4 regions of the Cronobacter condimenti 1330 genome follow, and region 4 is predicted to be linked to each of the others. Evidence: predicted binding sites of a transcription regulator. Region 4 holds the regulator's gene; each other region holds the start of a gene.

Region 1 (4,212 bases), 400 kb from region 4:
TCAAACTGGCTGACTTCTGACAAACTCACCTCGAAACTGCGATTCAGCAGGCTGTAAGGGTTTTGTATCGTCACGATGCGCGGCAGATCGTGCTTATCGGCCAGGTGCAGGTAACGCATGACGCCCCAGGCCGTTTCGTTGGACACCCCGATATAGCGGATTTTCCCGGCGCGCTGAAATTCAGCAAGCGCCTCCAGCGTTTCCAGCAGCGTTACGGCAGGCGCGCTGTCGCTCCAGCTATAGCCCAGTTTGCCAAAGCAGTTGGTGGGGCGCTGCGGCCAGTGTACCTGATAGAGATCGAGATAATCGGTCTGTAAGCGTTTAAGGCTGGCGTCGAGCGCGTCGCGGATATTTTTACGATCCAGCGCCTGGTTTGGGCGAATGCCGCTGTCGCTGTTGCGGCTGGGGCCGCTGACTTTCGAGGCAATAACCAGCTTTTCGCGATTGGCGCGTTTTTTCAGCCAGTTGCCGACATAGGTTTCCGTCAGGCCCTGTGTTTCCGGGCGCGGCGGGACGGGATACATTTCGGCGACATCAATCAGGTTTATGCCCTGGCTTACGGCGTAATCAAGCTGCTCATGGGCCTCGGCCTCGCTGTTTTGTTCACCAAAGGTCATGGTTCCCAGCCCCAGCGTGCTGACTTCGAGTGAGCTATGAGGAATACGGTGATAATGCATAGCCGGCCTACCTTCTGTTGTTCAGTCCGCGTCAGGCCATTCCTGACAAAGGAATATAAACATGGCAGAGGGGAGACAAAAGGAAAAGAGGGAAGGGAGAAAAAACCAAAGGCCAGCGCAAGGCTGACCTTTTATTTAGCGCTCAATGATTTGCGAAACCTGGTCGCGGTTAATCTGCATCTCGTTGCCCTGCGGGTCGCGATAGCTTACCAGCCCGGTTTCGTCATCTACCTGCGGTTTGCCTTCGGTCAGGATCATGCGGCCATCTTTTGTCGCCATGACGTAATCACTGCTACAGCCAGAAACCGCGAAGGCCAATCCGACGGCAGAAATTGCTACAGCCCATTTATTCATTGTTTTTCGCCTCATCAGGAAGGGGTCCACGTAGAGTCTAGTAAAAAGCAGCGAGGCGGCGCGAAAAAGCAGCAAATTCTTAAAAGCGCACGGGAATAAACCAAAACGCTCCCGAAGGAGCGTTGGCTTTACAGCGGTTTTTTCTTGTTGCGCAGCAGATTGAGACTTTCCACTGCGATGGAGAAAAACATTGCGAAGTAAATGTAGCCTTTCGGCACGTGGATATCGAAACTTTCCAGCATGAGCGTGAAGCCCACCAGGATAAGGAAAGAAAGCGCCAGCATCTTGACCGACGGGTGACGCTCGACAAACTCGCCAATGGGGCGCGCCGCGAACATCATCACGCCGACTGCGATGACAACTGCCGCCATCATGATAAACAAGTGATCGGAGAGGCCCACAGCGGTAATCACAGAGTCGAGGCTGAAAATAATATCCAGCAGCATGATCTGGATAATCGCCCCAAAGAAGGAGTGAACGTTGGTTTTCAGCCCTTCTTCTTCACCTTCGATCGTTTCGTGGATCTCTCTACTGGCTTTCCAGATAAGGAACAGGCCGCCCAGCAGCAGAATAAGATCCCGCACTGAGATTGCCTGATCGAACACGGTAAACAGCGGGTTAGTCAGTTTCACGACCCAGGCGATAGAGGCGAGTAGCGCCAGACGCATCAGCATTGCCGCGCCGAGACCCAGCTTACGGGCAAGCCCTTGCTGTGATTTCGGCAGCTTCGCCACGACAAGCGAGAGAAAAATAATATTATCGATCCCAAGCACAATCTCCAGCAGCGTCAGCGTGCCGAGCGCCAGCCAGGCGTTAGGATCGGTTATCCATGCAAACAACATTCAAAAAGTCCTGCTCAAAGAAACAAAACGCTAATTATATGCATCTGCGAATGGCTATTGACAAAAATTTAAGGTGTTTATAACAAAAAATGACGTGCCAGCAGGACGGCGGTGAAGTTCTTCTTCAGATAGAAGCCGCGCGGCAGCGTCATAATAGGCTCGCCGTGAGCGCCAAATGCGGGTGTTAACGCTTTGCTGTTGGCTGCTTTCGGGCGCAGTTGCAGCACTTCGCCGTGGCGGGCGGTAATGCGCTCGACCTGTCCTAAGACAATCAAATCCATCAGCTCTTCCCAGTCGCGGCGCAGCTGATCTTCTTCCTGCGGCGATGGGCTCCAGAGCAGCGGCGAGCCAACGCGGCGCGCGGCAAGCGGGATCTCGCGCTCACCTTCCACGGGCACCCATAACACGCGCTTAAGCTTATGGCGCACATGGCTGGTTTCCCACGTCACGCCGGTATTACCCGTCAACGGGGCGACACAAACAAAGGTGGTTTCCAGCGGGCGGCCCTGATAATCGACGGGGATGGTTTTCAGTTCGACGCCCAGTGCAGCGAAATCCTGCTCTGGTTTGCTGCCCGCGCTGGCGCCAAGCCAACGTTCCAGCAGCACGCCGATCCAGCCTTTATCACGACGTAAATCGGCCGGGGTTGCAAGGCCCGCCAGGTCTGCCAGCTCGCCAAGCGTCAACCCTGCCAGCTGCTGTGCCTGATGCAACAGCTGCGCTTCATCTTCAGGTGGCCGGGTGAGGGGGGCAAGGGAATTCATACTGACTACCTTATGGTTAAAAAATGAACAGCAAAAAGGGTGCTTGTGGAAAGTCTTTGACTGCGTGTTAGCAAACAATATAACACTATGATTTACTATATTTTTTTATGTAAAAAAAAGATTTTTTTAAGCGAAAAGTTAGGGTTGTTCAAATCTGGTCACCGACAATGAACAGGATCTTACACCAGTTTATCCACAGAAAAATGGGATAACTGTGTAAATCCCCCACTACTGTTTCGATTTACAGCCTTGACGAACAGGGAAAACCGTCTTTTCAGGCAAATTGTGTTTAAGTTATTGGCATAATCTGTGGATAAAAACGACGCTGGTCGATCTTTCGTCAGAGTAAGGATCGCCAGTGTGACGATCATCACGTTATGCGGTGAATATCATGCTTTTTAAAATTTAATCGTTTGAATAGCAATACAATTTTATCCATAAGAATTATCCTTAGTTCCGGGTTGTTTTGGGTTTTCCCTGGGTAATAAGACACTTCTTCACAAAGATATCCACAGAAAAAGTGAATAAAAGCCAGATAAAGCTGTGGCTCCTGTTTATAACCCCGCATATTTTTGTGAGTTATTCAAATGTTATTCCTGTACACAGCGGCTAACAGAGTGGTTTACCGTCAATGAGGAGTATGAAACAATCGTTACTATCCAGGTTTATTTTGAGGTAGTCCGGTGATCGATGATGATGGCTACCGCCCGAATGTTGGTATCGTGATCTGTAATCGTCAGGGGCAGGTAATGTGGGCCAGACGTTTTGGTCAGCACTCCTGGCAATTTCCGCAAGGCGGCATTAATCCTGGCGAGTCGGCGGAACAGGCGATGTACCGCGAGCTTTTCGAAGAGGTCGGTTTACAACGAAAAGATGTGCGTATTCTCGCCACAACCCGAAACTGGTTACGTTACAAATTACCAAAACGTTTGGTGCGTTGGGACACAAAGCCGGTATGTATCGGCCAGAAACAAAAGTGGTTTCTTCTGCAGTTAATGAGCAACGATGCCGATATCAACATGCAAACCAGCAGTACGCCAGAATTTGACGGCTGGCGGTGGGTAAGCTTCTGGTATCCGGTGCGCCAGGTCGTCTCTTTTAAACGCGATGTTTATCGTCGGGTCATGAAGGAGTTCGCAAGCGTTGTGATGCCGTTGCAGGAGAGCGCGCCACCGCAGCGTAATCCTTCGCCTGCCTGGCGACGTAAAAGAGGTTAAGCCACGCAAATTATGCTCACCCGGTTGCGAGAAATAGTCGAGAAGGTTGCCAGCGCCCCGCGCCTCAACGAGGCGCTGGATATTCTCGTTACGGATATCTGTCTTGCGATGGATACCGAAGTCTGCTCGGTTTATCTCGCCGACCACGACCGGCGTTGCTATTACCTGATGGCAACGCGGGGGCTTAAAAAACCGCGCGGGCGTACCGTTACGCTGGCTTTTGACGAGGGTATCGTCGGGCTGGTCGGGCGTCTTGCGGAGCCCATCAACCTCGCTGACGCGCAAAAACACCCCAGCTTTAAATACATTCCTTCGGTGCGAGAAGAACGCTTTCGCGCCTTCCTTGGCGTGCCGATTA
Region 2 (4,212 bases), 1.7 Mb from region 4:
GCCACAACGCCAGCAACAGCCTCCAGGACATCGCAGACCTGGTGCCGTTCGCCCATCGCTTCGGCGCGAAAGTGTTTGTCACGCTCAACACCATTCTGCACGACGACGCGCTGGAGCCGGCCCGTAAGCTTATCGGCCAGTTCTACGACGCGGGCGTTGACGCCCTGATCGTGCAGGATATGGGCATCATGGAGCTGGATATTCCGCCTATTGAGCTGCATGCCAGCACCCAGTGCGATATCCGCAGCGTGGAGAAAGCGAAGTTTCTCTCCGACGCCGGTTTCTCGCAAATCGTGCTCGCGCGCGAGCTGAACCTCAATCAGATCCGCGCTATCCATGAAAACACCGATGCCACCATCGAATTCTTTATTCATGGCGCGCTCTGCGTGGCTTATTCCGGCCAGTGCTATATCTCTCACGCGCAGACCGGGCGCAGCGCCAACCGCGGCGACTGCTCGCAGGCCTGCCGTCTGCCGTACACCCTGAAAGACGACCAGGGCCGCGTCGTGGCGTATGAAAAACACCTGTTGTCGATGAAAGACAACGATCAGACTGCCAACCTGGCGGCGCTTATCGACGCGGGCGTGCGCTCCTTCAAGATTGAAGGGCGCTACAAAGACATGAGCTACGTGAAAAACATCACGGCACATTATCGTCAGATGCTGGATGCCATTATCGAAGACCGGGGCGATCTTGCGCGTGCTTCGGTGGGCAATACCGCGCACTATTTTGTGCCATCCACCGACAAAACGTTCCACCGCGGCAGTACCGATTACTTCGTGAATGCCCGAAAAATGGATATCGGCGCGTTCGACACGCCGACGTTTGTCGGCCTGCCGGTTGGCGAAGTGCTGAGCGTCGGGAAAGATTATCTGGATGTCGAGGCCACCGAGCCGCTCGCGAACGGTGACGGGCTGAACGTGATGATTAAGCGCGAAGTGGTGGGTTTTCGCGTTAACGTGGCGGAAAAAACGGGCGAAAACCGCTACCGCGTTTTCCCGAACGAGATGCCGGCCGCGCTGAAAACCCTGCGCCCGCGTCATACGCTTAACCGCAATCTCGATCACAACTGGCAGCAGGCGTTGCTGAAAACCTCCAGTGAACGTCGCGTGGCAGTGGATATCGAACTTGGCGGCTGGCAGGAACAGCTGATCCTGACCTTAACCTGCGAAGACGGCGTCAGCGTGACGCACACGCTGGACGGCCAGTTCGATGAAGCAAACAACCCGGAAAAAGCACTGACCAGCCTGAAAGAGGGGCTGGCGAAACTCGGGCAGACGATTTATTTCGCCCGCGACGTGCAGGTTACGCTGCCGGGCGCGCTGTTCGTGCCGAATAGCCAGTTGAACGCCTTCCGTCGAGAGGCCGTCGAGGCGCTGGATGCCGCGCGCCTGGCAAATTATCAGCGCGGCGTGCGCAAACCTGTCTCTGTGCCGCCGCCGGTCTACCCGGAAACGCATCTGAGCTTCCTCGCGAACGTTTACAACCATAAAGCGCGTGAATTCTACCAGCGTTATGGTGTGCAACTGATTGACGCGGCCTATGAAGCGCATGAAGAAAAAGGCGACGTGCCGGTGATGATCACCAAACACTGTCTGCGCTTCGCCTTTAACCTCTGCCCGAAACAGGCGAAAGGCAATATTAAGAGCTGGAAGGCGACGCCGATGCAACTGGTGCATGGCGATGAAGTGTTAACGCTGCGCTTTGACTGCAAACCCTGCGAAATGCATGTGGTGGGGAAAATCAAAAACCACATTCTGAAAATGCCACACCCTGGCAGCGTGGTCGCGTCTATCAGCCCGGAAGATCTGCTGAAAACACTGCCAAAACGCAAAGGCGCTTAACTTTCCTTACTCGTTAAAACCAGAGCTTATGCTCTGGTTTTTTTTCGCCTGTACCTTTTACGCCTGCATTTTTCGCGCTGGATCCTGACGCCCTCAGAGCCGCCGCGCATTTTCCTGTACTGAGGATCGCTACGATCCGCTCAGTAAAACCACAAAAATGGTCATTCTCCAGGCAATTACGCCGCTTCGCTTAAAAATAGGGTTGTCAGAATACCGCAATTCAAACTACTGTATATAAACACAGTAAACAATAACATAATAAACGGATGGAGCACGCCATGTTAATGATGCGTCTCTTGCCACAGCCTGATGCTGAGGGTTTGCCACTGTTTCTGGAGAAGGTGGCCTGCGGGTTTCCCTCACCCGCGCAGGATTACGTTGAAAAGCGTGTCAGTCTGGATGCGTATTGCATTGTGCATCCCAACGCCACCTATTTTCTCTGGGCGTCCGGGGAGTCGATGAACGGCGCCGGGATCGAAGATGGCGATCTTCTGGTGGTCGACAGCGCTTTAAAGCCGCAGGAGGGCGATATCGTCGTGGCGGCGCTGGAAGGGGAGTTCACGGTGAAAACCTTGCGCCTGCGCCCGGTAGCGCAACTGGTGCCGATGAACCCGGATTTCGCGCCAATAAACCTTGGAAGCGACGCCGAAGTGGTTATTTTCGGCGTGGTGACCTGGGTGCTGAAAAAGAGGCGCTGAGATGTACGCGCTGGTCGACGTCAACAGCTTTTACGCCTCGTGCGAGACCGTATTCCGCCCGGACCTGCGGGATAAACCGGTCGTGGTGCTGAGCAATAACGACGGTTGCGTGATTGCCCGCAGTCGCCAGGCGAAAGCGCTCGGCATCACTATGGCGGAGCCTTATTTCAAACAGCGCGCGCTCTTTGAGCGCCACCAGGTGACGGTATTTAGCTCCAACTACGCGTTTTATGCCGATATGAGCAAACGCGTGATGGATATTCTCGAAGAGATGGCACCGCAGGTGGAGATCTACTCGATCGACGAGGCGTTTCTCGATCTGCGTGGTGTCAGTAACGTGGTGTCGCTGACCGCCTTCGGCCAGACTATCCGCGACCGGCTCTGGCGCGAAGCCCATCTGCCGGTGGGCGTCGGCATAGCGCCTACCAAAACGCTCGCCAAGCTTGCCAATCTCGCGACCAAAAAATGGCCGAAGTCAGGCGTTGTGGTCGATCTCTGCGATCCGGCCCGGCTTCGCAGCGCGCTGCCGCATTTTAAGGTAGGCGACGTGTGGGGCGTCGGGCGCAGGCTCAGCAAAAAACTGGAGATGATGGGGATTGAAACCGCGCTTGATCTGGCGAACACGCCCTCGTGGGTCATCCGCAAAAACTTTAACGTGGTGCTGGAGCGCACCGTGCGCGAGCTGCGCGGCGAGCCGTGCCTCGCGATGGATGAATTTGTCGCGCCGAAGCAGCAGATCGTTTGCAGCCGATCGTTCGGCTACCGCGTGACGGATTACCAGGACATGCGCCAGGCGGTCTGCGCCTGGGCCGAGCGAGCGGCGGAGAAGCTGCGCCACGAGCATCAGTTCTGCCGTCAGGTGGCGGTGTTTATTCGCACCAGCCCACATGACGATCCGCAGGCGCGCTACAGCAATCAGGCGCTGGGGCAGGCGCTGACGCCCACGAACGACACCCGTGAAATTGTGCGCCTCGCCGTGAGCGCGCTGGACGCCATCTGGCGCGAAGGGTATCGCTATATCAAAGCGGGCGTCATGCTCGGGGATTTTTTCAGTCAGGGTGTGGCGCAGCTCAATCTCTTCGACGAACATCCGCCGCAGCCCAACAGCGCGCCATTGATGCATCTGCTGGATGAATATAATCGCTCTGGCAAGGGCAAGCTCTGGTTTGCAGGCCAGGGGATAGTCAAACCCTGGGCGATGAAACGCGAGTTTCTCTCACCCGGCTACACTACCCGGTTTAGCGAACTGCCGCGCGCGAGTGTGTGGTGAGGCACCGCTCCACCAGCTCGAACTCCTCGAACATCAAGGCCATATCGGGTGCAAAACAGCCGGCGCGAGTAAAAAATGCCTCATGTTCATTCCGCCAGTACTCAAGGCTTAAATCGCCTTCACCCTCCAGCGCTGCGAGTGGGGCGGTCACATCGCAGAATTTCACCAGGCGCAGCGTATGGGTGCGGATCACGCACAGCGGTTCGCCCGCGCCGTTGAGGATGATATGGTAATCCCCCGGCAGGGTTGGCTCGGCATCCTGCCGCCAGGCGTGGTAATCGCTGCATGTCGCGCGTTTGACACCGTGCGCCACCAGCGCGCCCAGCTCGTCCGCCATGTGCGGTGAATCGCCAAAGCCCCAGGCACGCGCACCGGAATATTTCTGTTGCAGTTCGTCTAA
Region 3 (4,212 bases), 2.1 Mb from region 4:
CTATCAGTCGGTGCTGCCACTGCCAGGCGGTTTCCTGGAGCGCCAGCCGCTCTATCAGCTCTATACCCTGTTAAATCGCGCGACGCTTTTCGGCGGTCAACATCTGGTGACCGCGCAGAAAGCGTTAACGCACGTTTTAGGTGTGTGACGGGCGCGCCTTCGCGGCGCGCCCATCTTTACAGAAAGCCGAGCAGCGAAAAGAACACGTAACCCAGGATAAGCACGATGACAGGCAGGACGTAGAGCGGAAAGATTTGCACAAAAATCGTATGACGCGGCACCACGATACGTGAATCCAGCGCCTCGCGGGTGAGTCCTTCTTCCCCTTTTGCACGCTCCAGAATCAGGCTGTCTTCGACATGTTCGCGTAAAAACCGCGCCTGACGGCACATCCGCGCGCCGGATGCCTGTAACGCCAGACCGACAAAAATTAAAATATAAATCAACCAGAAGCCGATATTGGCGCCACGCGTGAAATCGGGTTGCGGCGAGTTGTACCAGAAGAGGTTCAGGAACGGCGTGTTAAAACGCACCATCTCAATCATCACATGCGCAAAATCCATCATCACGGCATTAATGCCAGGCTGTTTCTCGCTGTGCTGATACATGAATTTCAGAACGGAGATAATAGTGGAGAGCGTGGCAGGAATGAAAATCACCCATCCGGCGATGCGTTTTAAGACACCAATGCGTCCAGCTTGTTGATACGTCATGCTTTCCCCTTGATAGCGACGCGACAGATTCGCCTAAGTTTACCCCGTGACGCGCCTTTTCGCCTGAACTTTCCGGCGTGCAAGCGGAAAGCGGTAGCCATAAGGGGTTTTTCCGGCTATTGATTATCCTTTCCCGCGTAAAAAGAAGGAGTGACAGACGATGTCTTCGCCGCGACAGATTCTCGCCGCTATTTTCGATATGGATGGTTTACTGATTGATTCCGAGCCGCTCTGGGACCAGGCGGAACTTGAAGTGATGGCGACGCTTGGGGTTGATACCTCACGCCGTCATGAACTGCCCGATACGTTAGGGCTTCGCATCGATCTGGTCGTTGAATTGTGGTTTGCGCAGCAGCCGTGGAACGGCCCGTCAGTCGCCGAGGTGACGCAGCGCATCATCAGCCGCGCCATGACGCTGGTGGAAGAGCAGCGCCCGCTGCTGCCGGGCGTGGCGGATGCCATTGCGCTGTGCAAATCGCAGGGGCTTAAGGTGGGCCTCGCATCGGCCTCGCCGCTGTTTATGCTGGAGCGCGTGTTAACGATTTTCGGGCTGCGCGAACATTTTGATGCGCTCGCCTCCGCCGAACATCTGCCGTACAGCAAACCGCACCCGCAGGTCTATCTGGACGCTGCTGCGAAACTCGGCGTCGATCCGCTTTGTTGCGTAACGCTGGAAGACTCCGTTAATGGCATGGTCGCGACAAAAGCCGCGCGGATGCGCTCAATTGTCGTGCCGGCCGAAGAAAACCGCACCGACGCGCGCTGGGCGCTTGCTAACGTACAACTGCATTCGCTGATCGAGCTTGAACCCTGGCATTTGCGCGGCTAATCCCACCTTTACCGCTGCCGTACCGGTGGCGGCTTCATGACGCGCTTTGTGACGAAACCTTGCCTCTGTCATAATTTTAAAACAGAGTTTCATTTACTTTTGTTTTTTGCTCAGGCGACTCCTATCATTGCTTTGAATGCGAAAGGGAGATCTCCCTGCGCCGCGTAGATGAGCCAAAGAGGAACGGAACATGCTGGACAAATTCACGCTTGCCGGAAAAGTGGCGATGGTGACCGGATGCAATACCGGCCTGGGACAAGGTATGGCGCTTGGGCTTGCCGCCGCCGGGTGTGATATCGCAGGCGTCAGCCGCCGTCCGGCACTGGAAACCGCCGCAAAAGTGCATGCGTTGGGCCGTCGTTTTGTCGCCATTGAGGCAGATTTAGCCAGCGCACCGCCACAGGAGCTCGTCGCCCGAACCGTCGAGGCGCTGGGCCACGTTGATATCCTGGTCAACAACGCCGGGATTATTCGTCGCGACGAGGCCCTTAATTTCAGCGAAAAGGACTGGGACGAGGTGATGGATCTCAACCTCAAAGCGCTGTTCTTTCTCTCACAAGCGGTCGCGAAGCAATTCATTGCTCAGGGCAGCGGCGGTAAAATTATTAATGTCGCCTCGATGCTCTCGTTTCAGGGCGGCATTCGCGTGCCTTCTTATACCGCCTCGAAAAGCGGCGTATTGGGCCTCACCCGACTGCTCGCCAATGAATGGGCGCCCTACGGCATCAACGTTAACGGCATCGCGCCGGGCTATATGGCGACGAATAATACCCAGGCGCTGCGTGAAGATACCGAGCGAAACGAGGAGATCCTGGCGCGTATTCCGGCAGGCCGTTGGGGTAAACCAGAAGATTTACAGGGGCCGGTCATTTTCCTCGCCTCGGCAGCGTCAGATTATGTGAATGGCTATACGCTCGCCGTCGATGGCGGCTGGCTCGCCCGATAGCCTCAAAGCGAGGCGTCACGGGCCCTGCGGTGACAAAGTGTTACACCGTCACCACTTTTCTCTACTGTATAAAAACCCTATACTGGATAGATTGACAGTTACAGGGTTTTATCATGACGGCGGAAGGCCACCTGCTTTTTTCGATTGCCTGCGCGGTGTTTGCCAAAAATGCCGAGCTGACCCCTGTGCTGGCGCAGGGCGACTGGTGGCATATTATTCCTTCCGCCATCCTGACCTGTCTGTTGCCGGATATCGATCACCCGAAATCGTTTCTCGGGCAACGGCTGAAGTGGATCTCAAAACCCGTGGCGCGAATGTTTGGCCACCGGGGCTTTACGCACAGCCTGCTCGCCGTTTTCGGTGGGCTGACGCTCTTTCTTCTCAAAGTGCCGGAAACCTGGATCCTCCCCGCCGATGCGCTGCAGGGGCTGGTGCTTGGCTACCTTAGCCACATCCTTGCCGACATGATTACCCCTGCGGGCGTGCCGCTGCTCTGGCCGTGTCGCTGGCGCTTTCGCCTGCCGCTGCTCTATCCGCAAAAAGGCAACCAGCTGGAGCGGGTGCTCTGCATGGCGCTTTTCGTCTGGGCAGTCTGGATGCCCCAGAGCCTGCCGGATAACAGCGCGGTGCGATGGTCATCTGAGATAATCAATTCGCTGCAAAATACGTTTAATCGCTTTATTCATCACCAGATGGAACAGTAAATAAGCTGAAATCGCGTTTTGATATAACCCATTCCATTTGGATATAAGGCACGCTGTTTTGATTCTGATACCCTTTGCGACATAAAGGCATGCCATTTCGGCTATGCCGGTTATAAAGACATCAGGAGTACGGGGATGAATCTTCCACTGATAGCGAACGTAGTTGCGTTCGTGGTTCTGCTGCTATTGCTGGCGCGCACGCGTCACACGCAGTGGAGCCTCGCAAAAAAAGTTTTACTCGGTCTGGCGATGGGCGTGGTCTTTGGACTGGCGCTGCATACCATTTATGGCTCCGACAGCGAGACGCTGAAAACCTCCATCCAGTGGTTTAACATTGTCGGTAACGGCTATGTACAGCTGTTGCAGATGATCGTGATGCCGCTGGTATTTGCGATGATTTTAAGCGCCGTCGCGCGTCTGCATAACGCCTCATCGCTTGGTAAAATCAGCGTGCTGACCATCGGCACCTTGCTCTTTACCACGCTTATCGCCGCACTGGTCGGTGTGCTGGTCACCAATCTCTTTGGCCTTACGGCGGAAGGTCTGGTGCAGGGCAGCGCGGAAACCGCGCGCCTGAACGCCATTCAGACCAACTACGCCGGGAAAGTCGCCGACCTGACCGTGCCGCAGCTGATTCTCTCTTTTATTCCGAAAAACCCGTTTGCTGACCTCACTGGCGCAAGCCCGACTTCTATCATCAGCGTCGTGATTTTCGCCGCCTTCCTGGGCGTGGCGGCACTGAAGCTGCTGAAAGATGACGCACCGAAAGGCGAACGCGTACTGGCCGCCATTGACGTGCTGCAAAGCTGGGTAATGAAACTGGTACGTCTGGTGATGCAGCTGACCCCTTACGGCGTGCTGGCGCTGATGACCAAAGTGGTAGCAGGCTCCAACCTGCAGGACATCATCAAACTCGGCAGCTTTGTGGTCGCCTCGTATCTGGGCCTCGGCATTATGTTTGTGGTTCACGGCATTCTGCTCGCCGTGAACGGCGTCAGCCCGCTGCGCTACTTCCGTAAA
Region 4 (4,212 bases):
TCGTGGCCGTCGTGCGCCAGTTGACGCACCCGCTCAGCGTTATGAACATTGATGCCCTGGTAAAGGCGGTTCCAGGTAAACCCAAGCACGCGGTCGGTAATACGAATCGCCTCGTAGGAGAAATCCGCAGCGATCTCTTCCATCAGCGCAACCGCGTTCTGCTGGGCTTTCTCATGCGAGATTTTCTTCGTGCGCGCTTCATCTTCAACGGCGCGGGCAATCGCTTTAGACGAGAGCAGTTTATTAAAAAGATCCTGGCGCGCCGGGAGACGCGGGCCTACAGCGGCGAGGCGTTGGCGGGCAAAGTGCATGCGCGCCACGCGGGCCAGTTTCTGTGCGATACGCTTATCAGTACCGTGCTCGGTCGCCATACGGCGCAGCGACACCGGCGGGGAGAAACGCACGAAGCTGTCGCGGCCAAGCCACGAGACAGCGAAAAACTTCTGAATGCCGTTCAGCATACGCAGCGGCGGGTTTTCTTCGCCCTTTTCACGACCAGGTGAACGACCAAACATGACGGAGACGGGCACCATCTGGACGTCGAGATCCGGGTTACTGCGGTGCAGGTCCAGGTAATTATGGAACAGCTTGATCGACTCTTCTTTTGGCGTGTAGTACGTGAACACGCGAGGCCCGCCATGGATAAACACATAACGCGGCAGCTCGGTGCCGTCGATAACGAGCGGCTCCAGAGGGTCTGGCAGATCATGCGCCAGGCACTGGGCCCGCAGCGTCAGGAGATCTGCCTTCGAGTTATACGGCAGCACGTACATGATAGGACGTGACGTATCGAGCCCAAGTTCGGGGCAAGGCGCCGCCGGGATGGACTTGCTTTTTACCAGCACGCTTAATGGTAAATTAAGTAATTTGTAGTAAATTCGTGGCCAACCGGACATAAACGATGTAAAGCCTCTGGTTAATAATGCAATTGCGGCGCAAGAATATCAGAAACTCCGTAGAATTTCTGTGGTGCTTCTTTATGGAAGCGCATTAGCATTGACGCCTGAATTTAAAAAAGGTTTCTTGTCATGGCCAATAACACCACGGGATTAACCCGAATTATTAAAGCAGCTGGCTATTCCTGGAAGGGATTACGCGCCGCCTGGAAAAATGAAGCCGCGTTTCGCCAGGAAGGCGTTGCCGTTATTATAGCGATTCTTATCGCCTGCTGGCTGGATGTCGATCCCATCACCCGCGTGCTGCTTATCGGTTCTGCCACGATGGTGATGATCGTCGAGATCCTCAACAGTGCTATCGAAGCGGTGGTCGATCGCATCGGCCCGGAATTCCACGAACTGTCGGGGCGCGCCAAAGACATGGGTTCCGCCGCAGTACTGCTGTCGATTATCCTTGCGCTGGTCGTGTGGGGCACGTTGCTCTGGCAGCATTTGCGATAAGTTTTCCAGAAATCGCTAAAGAAGCGCTTTTTTAACCGGTTATGGTTTTAAAATCGCCTTTAGCTGTATATACTCACAGCATCACTGTATATGCACCCAGGGGGCGGAATGAAAGCATTAACTACCAGGCAACAAGAGGTGTTTGATCTCATTCGGGATCACATCAGCCAGACCGGCATGCCGCCTACGCGTGCGGAGATCGCGCAGCGTCTGGGTTTCCGTTCGCCGAACGCGGCGGAAGAACACCTCAAAGCGCTGGCGCGTAAAGGCGTGCTTGAGATTGTTTCCGGCGCGTCGCGCGGTATTCGTTTGCTGCAGGAAGAAGAAACCGGCCTGCCACTGATTGGCCGTGTTGCGGCGGGTGAGCCGCTGCTGGCACAACAACATATCGAAGGCCACTACCAGGTGGACCCAGGCCTCTTTAAGCCGAACGCGGATTTCCTGCTGCGCGTTAGCGGGATGTCGATGAAAGATATTGGGATCATGGATGGCGACCTGTTAGCCGTTCATAAAACTCAGGATGTTCGCAACGGCCAGGTGGTTGTCGCGCGCATTGATGATGAAGTGACGGTAAAACGCCTGAAAAAGCAGGGGAATGTCGTTGAACTGCTCCCGGAAAATAACGAGTTTAAGCCTATCGTTGTAGACCTGCGCGAGCATAACTTCTCTATCGAAGGCCTGGCGGTCGGCGTTATTCGCAACGGCGAATGGCTCTGACGTTTTCTCCAGCTTTCTGATGTTTCATTACCGTAACTGGCCCGCCCCGGCTACGGTAATGGCTCTCCCGTTTTACTCCTTTTTCACCTTCTGTTGTTCGCGTAACGGCATCGGAACGCCATATGCCTTTCCTGACTTCTACCGATAAAGCCCTCTGGCGCCTTGCGCTGCCAATGATCTTCTCCAATATCACCGTGCCGCTGCTGGGGCTGGTGGACACCGCGGTTATCGGCCATCTCGACAGCCCCGTTTATCTGGGTGGCGTTGCAATCGGCGCTACCGCGACCAGCTTCCTGTTTATGCTGCTGCTCTTTTTGCGTATGAGTACGACGGGCCTGACCGCGCAGGCGTTTGGCGCGCGCGATCCACAAGCGCTGGCCCGCGCGCTGGTGCAGCCAATGGCGCTGGCGCTGACATTCGGTGCGCTCATTATTGTGCTGCGCGAGCCGCTGATTCATCTGGCGCTACATATCACCGGTGGCAGCGAGGCGGTTCTGGCGCAGGCCCGGCAGTTTCTGGAAATACGCTGGCTGAGCGCGCCCGCGTCGCTGGCAAATCTCGTCCTGCTGGGGTGGTTGCTAGGCGTTCAGTACGCCAGAGCGCCGGTTATTTTGCTGGTGGTCGGCAACCTGCTTAATATCGCGCTCGATCTTTGGTTCGTCACAGGGCTTGGCCTGAACGTGCAGGGTGCGGCACTGGCGACTGCAATAGCGGAATACGTAACACTTGTCATTGGGCTAGTCATGGCGTCGCGTGTGATGCGTTTGCGCGGCATTACGTGCGCTATGCTGAAAACCGCCTGGCATGGCGGCGTCGGCAGGCTATTGGCACTGAACCGGGATATCATGCTGCGTTCACTGCTGCTGCAACTCTGTTTTGCGTCAGTCACCGTTTTCGGGGCGCGGCTCGGTAGCGATATCGTTGCGGTGAATGCGCTTCTGATGACACTCCTGACCTTTACCGCTTATGCGCTCGACGGGTTCGCCTATGCCGTCGAAGCCCATGCCGGGCAGGCGTTTGGCGCAAAAAACACTTCTCAGTTGCAGCGCGTCTGGCGTGCGGCTTGTCGGCAGGCAGGTATAGTGGCGCTCGCGTTCGCACTCATTTATGCCGTAGCGGGGCAGTACATCGTGTCGTTGCTGACGTCATTGCCGTCGCTTCAGGCACAGGCGCAGCCTTATCTCTTCTGGCAGGTGATCCTGCCGGTGGTCGGCGTCTGGTGTTATCTGTTAGATGGTATGTTTATCGGCGCGACGCGCGGGGCAGAAATGCGCAACAGTATGGCTGTCGCAGCGCTGGGGTTTGGCGTGACGTTACTGACGCTGCCGCGGCTTGGCAACCACGGGTTATGGCTTGCGCTGACCGTTTTTCTGGCACTGCGTGGGTTATCGCTCGGCTATTTATGGCGGCGCGGTCGCTTGCTGTGTTAGGTCGCGCGGCCCGGCTGACTGTGCTGTTAAACAAAGAAATTGTCGGTTTTAGCGCTTCGTTATGGTTAAAGATTCTGAATATCCCGCCAGGCTTAAAATTGCCGTCTACTATTAACAATACGTTCAGCAAATGATGAAGATGACTCGGGCTGAACCCCCACAGGAAAACCTGTGAGACTGATTCACTACCGAATGTTAAGGAGACGTCTATGAACAGAGATGAAGCTGGCGGTAACTGGAAACAGTTTAAAGGTAAAGTGAAAGAGCAATGGGGTAAATTAACCGACGATGATATGACCATCATCGAAGGGAAACGTGACCAACTGGTTGGTAAAATCCAGGAACGTTACGGTTATGCGAAAGATGAAGCCGACAAGGAAGTGACTGACTGGGAAAGCCGCCACGATTACCGCTGGTAATCCGGCTCTCACCTCAATGGGATTCACCTTCTGAGGCTGCCCTGCCCAACGGTACAAGGATGTACCACCCCTTTATCTTAGCGCCCTTTCTTTTTGTTAACGGGAATGCTGTGATCGTGGCCGCACTGGCCCTGATGACGACATGCTTCCACTTCTGCGCACGCCGCGCAAAGCCCATGTGCTTCAATGACGTTATGGCGCAACGCAAAGCCCATCTTCGCCGCAAGCGCGTGCATGATATCCTCAACG

Evidence for each region. The regulator LexA, encoded in region 4, represses DNA repair genes until DNA is damaged. The targets are predictions, from matches to a motif close to TNCTGTATGTACATACAGNA.
Region 1: a site for LexA is predicted at 2,867-2,886, ahead of mutH (DNA mismatch repair endonuclease MutH). Genes of this name have one in related genera too.
Region 2: a site for LexA is predicted at 2,071-2,090, ahead of umuD (translesion error-prone DNA polymerase V autoproteolytic subunit). Genes of this name have one in related genera too.
Region 3: a site for LexA is predicted at 2,569-2,588, ahead of AFK62_RS08365 (metal-dependent hydrolase). Genes of this name have one in related genera too.

Annotation. Positions count from the first base shown of each region.
Region 1 is NZ_CP012264.1:3,494,246-3,498,457, reverse strand. It holds gene AFK62_RS15940 (NADP(H)-dependent aldo-keto reductase) at 1-677, opposite strand, end outside; gene AFK62_RS15935 (YgdI/YgdR family lipoprotein) at 813-1,031, opposite strand; gene AFK62_RS15930 (TerC family protein) at 1,160-1,873, opposite strand; gene mutH (DNA mismatch repair endonuclease MutH) at 1,951-2,637, opposite strand; gene rppH (RNA pyrophosphohydrolase) at 3,321-3,854, shown strand; gene ptsP (phosphoenolpyruvate--protein phosphotransferase) at 3,867-4,212, shown strand, end outside.
Region 2 is NZ_CP012264.1:2,196,176-2,200,387, reverse strand. It holds gene AFK62_RS10055 (peptidase U32 family protein) at 1-1,844, shown strand, start outside; gene umuD (translesion error-prone DNA polymerase V autoproteolytic subunit) at 2,123-2,542, shown strand; gene umuC (translesion error-prone DNA polymerase V subunit UmuC) at 2,544-3,812, shown strand; gene AFK62_RS10040 (ASCH domain-containing protein) at 3,781-4,212, opposite strand, start outside.
Region 3 is NZ_CP012264.1:1,821,203-1,825,414, reverse strand. It holds gene AFK62_RS08385 (fructosamine kinase family protein) at 1-148, shown strand, start outside; gene AFK62_RS08380 (YniB family protein) at 177-713, opposite strand; gene hxpB (hexitol phosphatase HxpB) at 874-1,542, shown strand; gene kduD (2-dehydro-3-deoxy-D-gluconate 5-dehydrogenase KduD) at 1,733-2,488, shown strand; gene AFK62_RS08365 (metal-dependent hydrolase) at 2,602-3,192, shown strand; gene AFK62_RS08360 (L-cystine transporter) at 3,328-4,212, shown strand, end outside.
Region 4 is NZ_CP012264.1:3,894,507-3,898,718, reverse strand. It holds gene plsB (glycerol-3-phosphate 1-O-acyltransferase PlsB) at 1-896, opposite strand, end outside; gene AFK62_RS17865 (diacylglycerol kinase) at 1,029-1,397, shown strand; gene lexA (transcriptional repressor LexA) at 1,506-2,114, shown strand; gene dinF (MATE family efflux transporter DinF) at 2,237-3,544, shown strand; gene AFK62_RS17850 (CsbD family protein) at 3,754-3,963, shown strand; gene zur (zinc uptake transcriptional repressor Zur) at 4,041-4,212, opposite strand, start outside.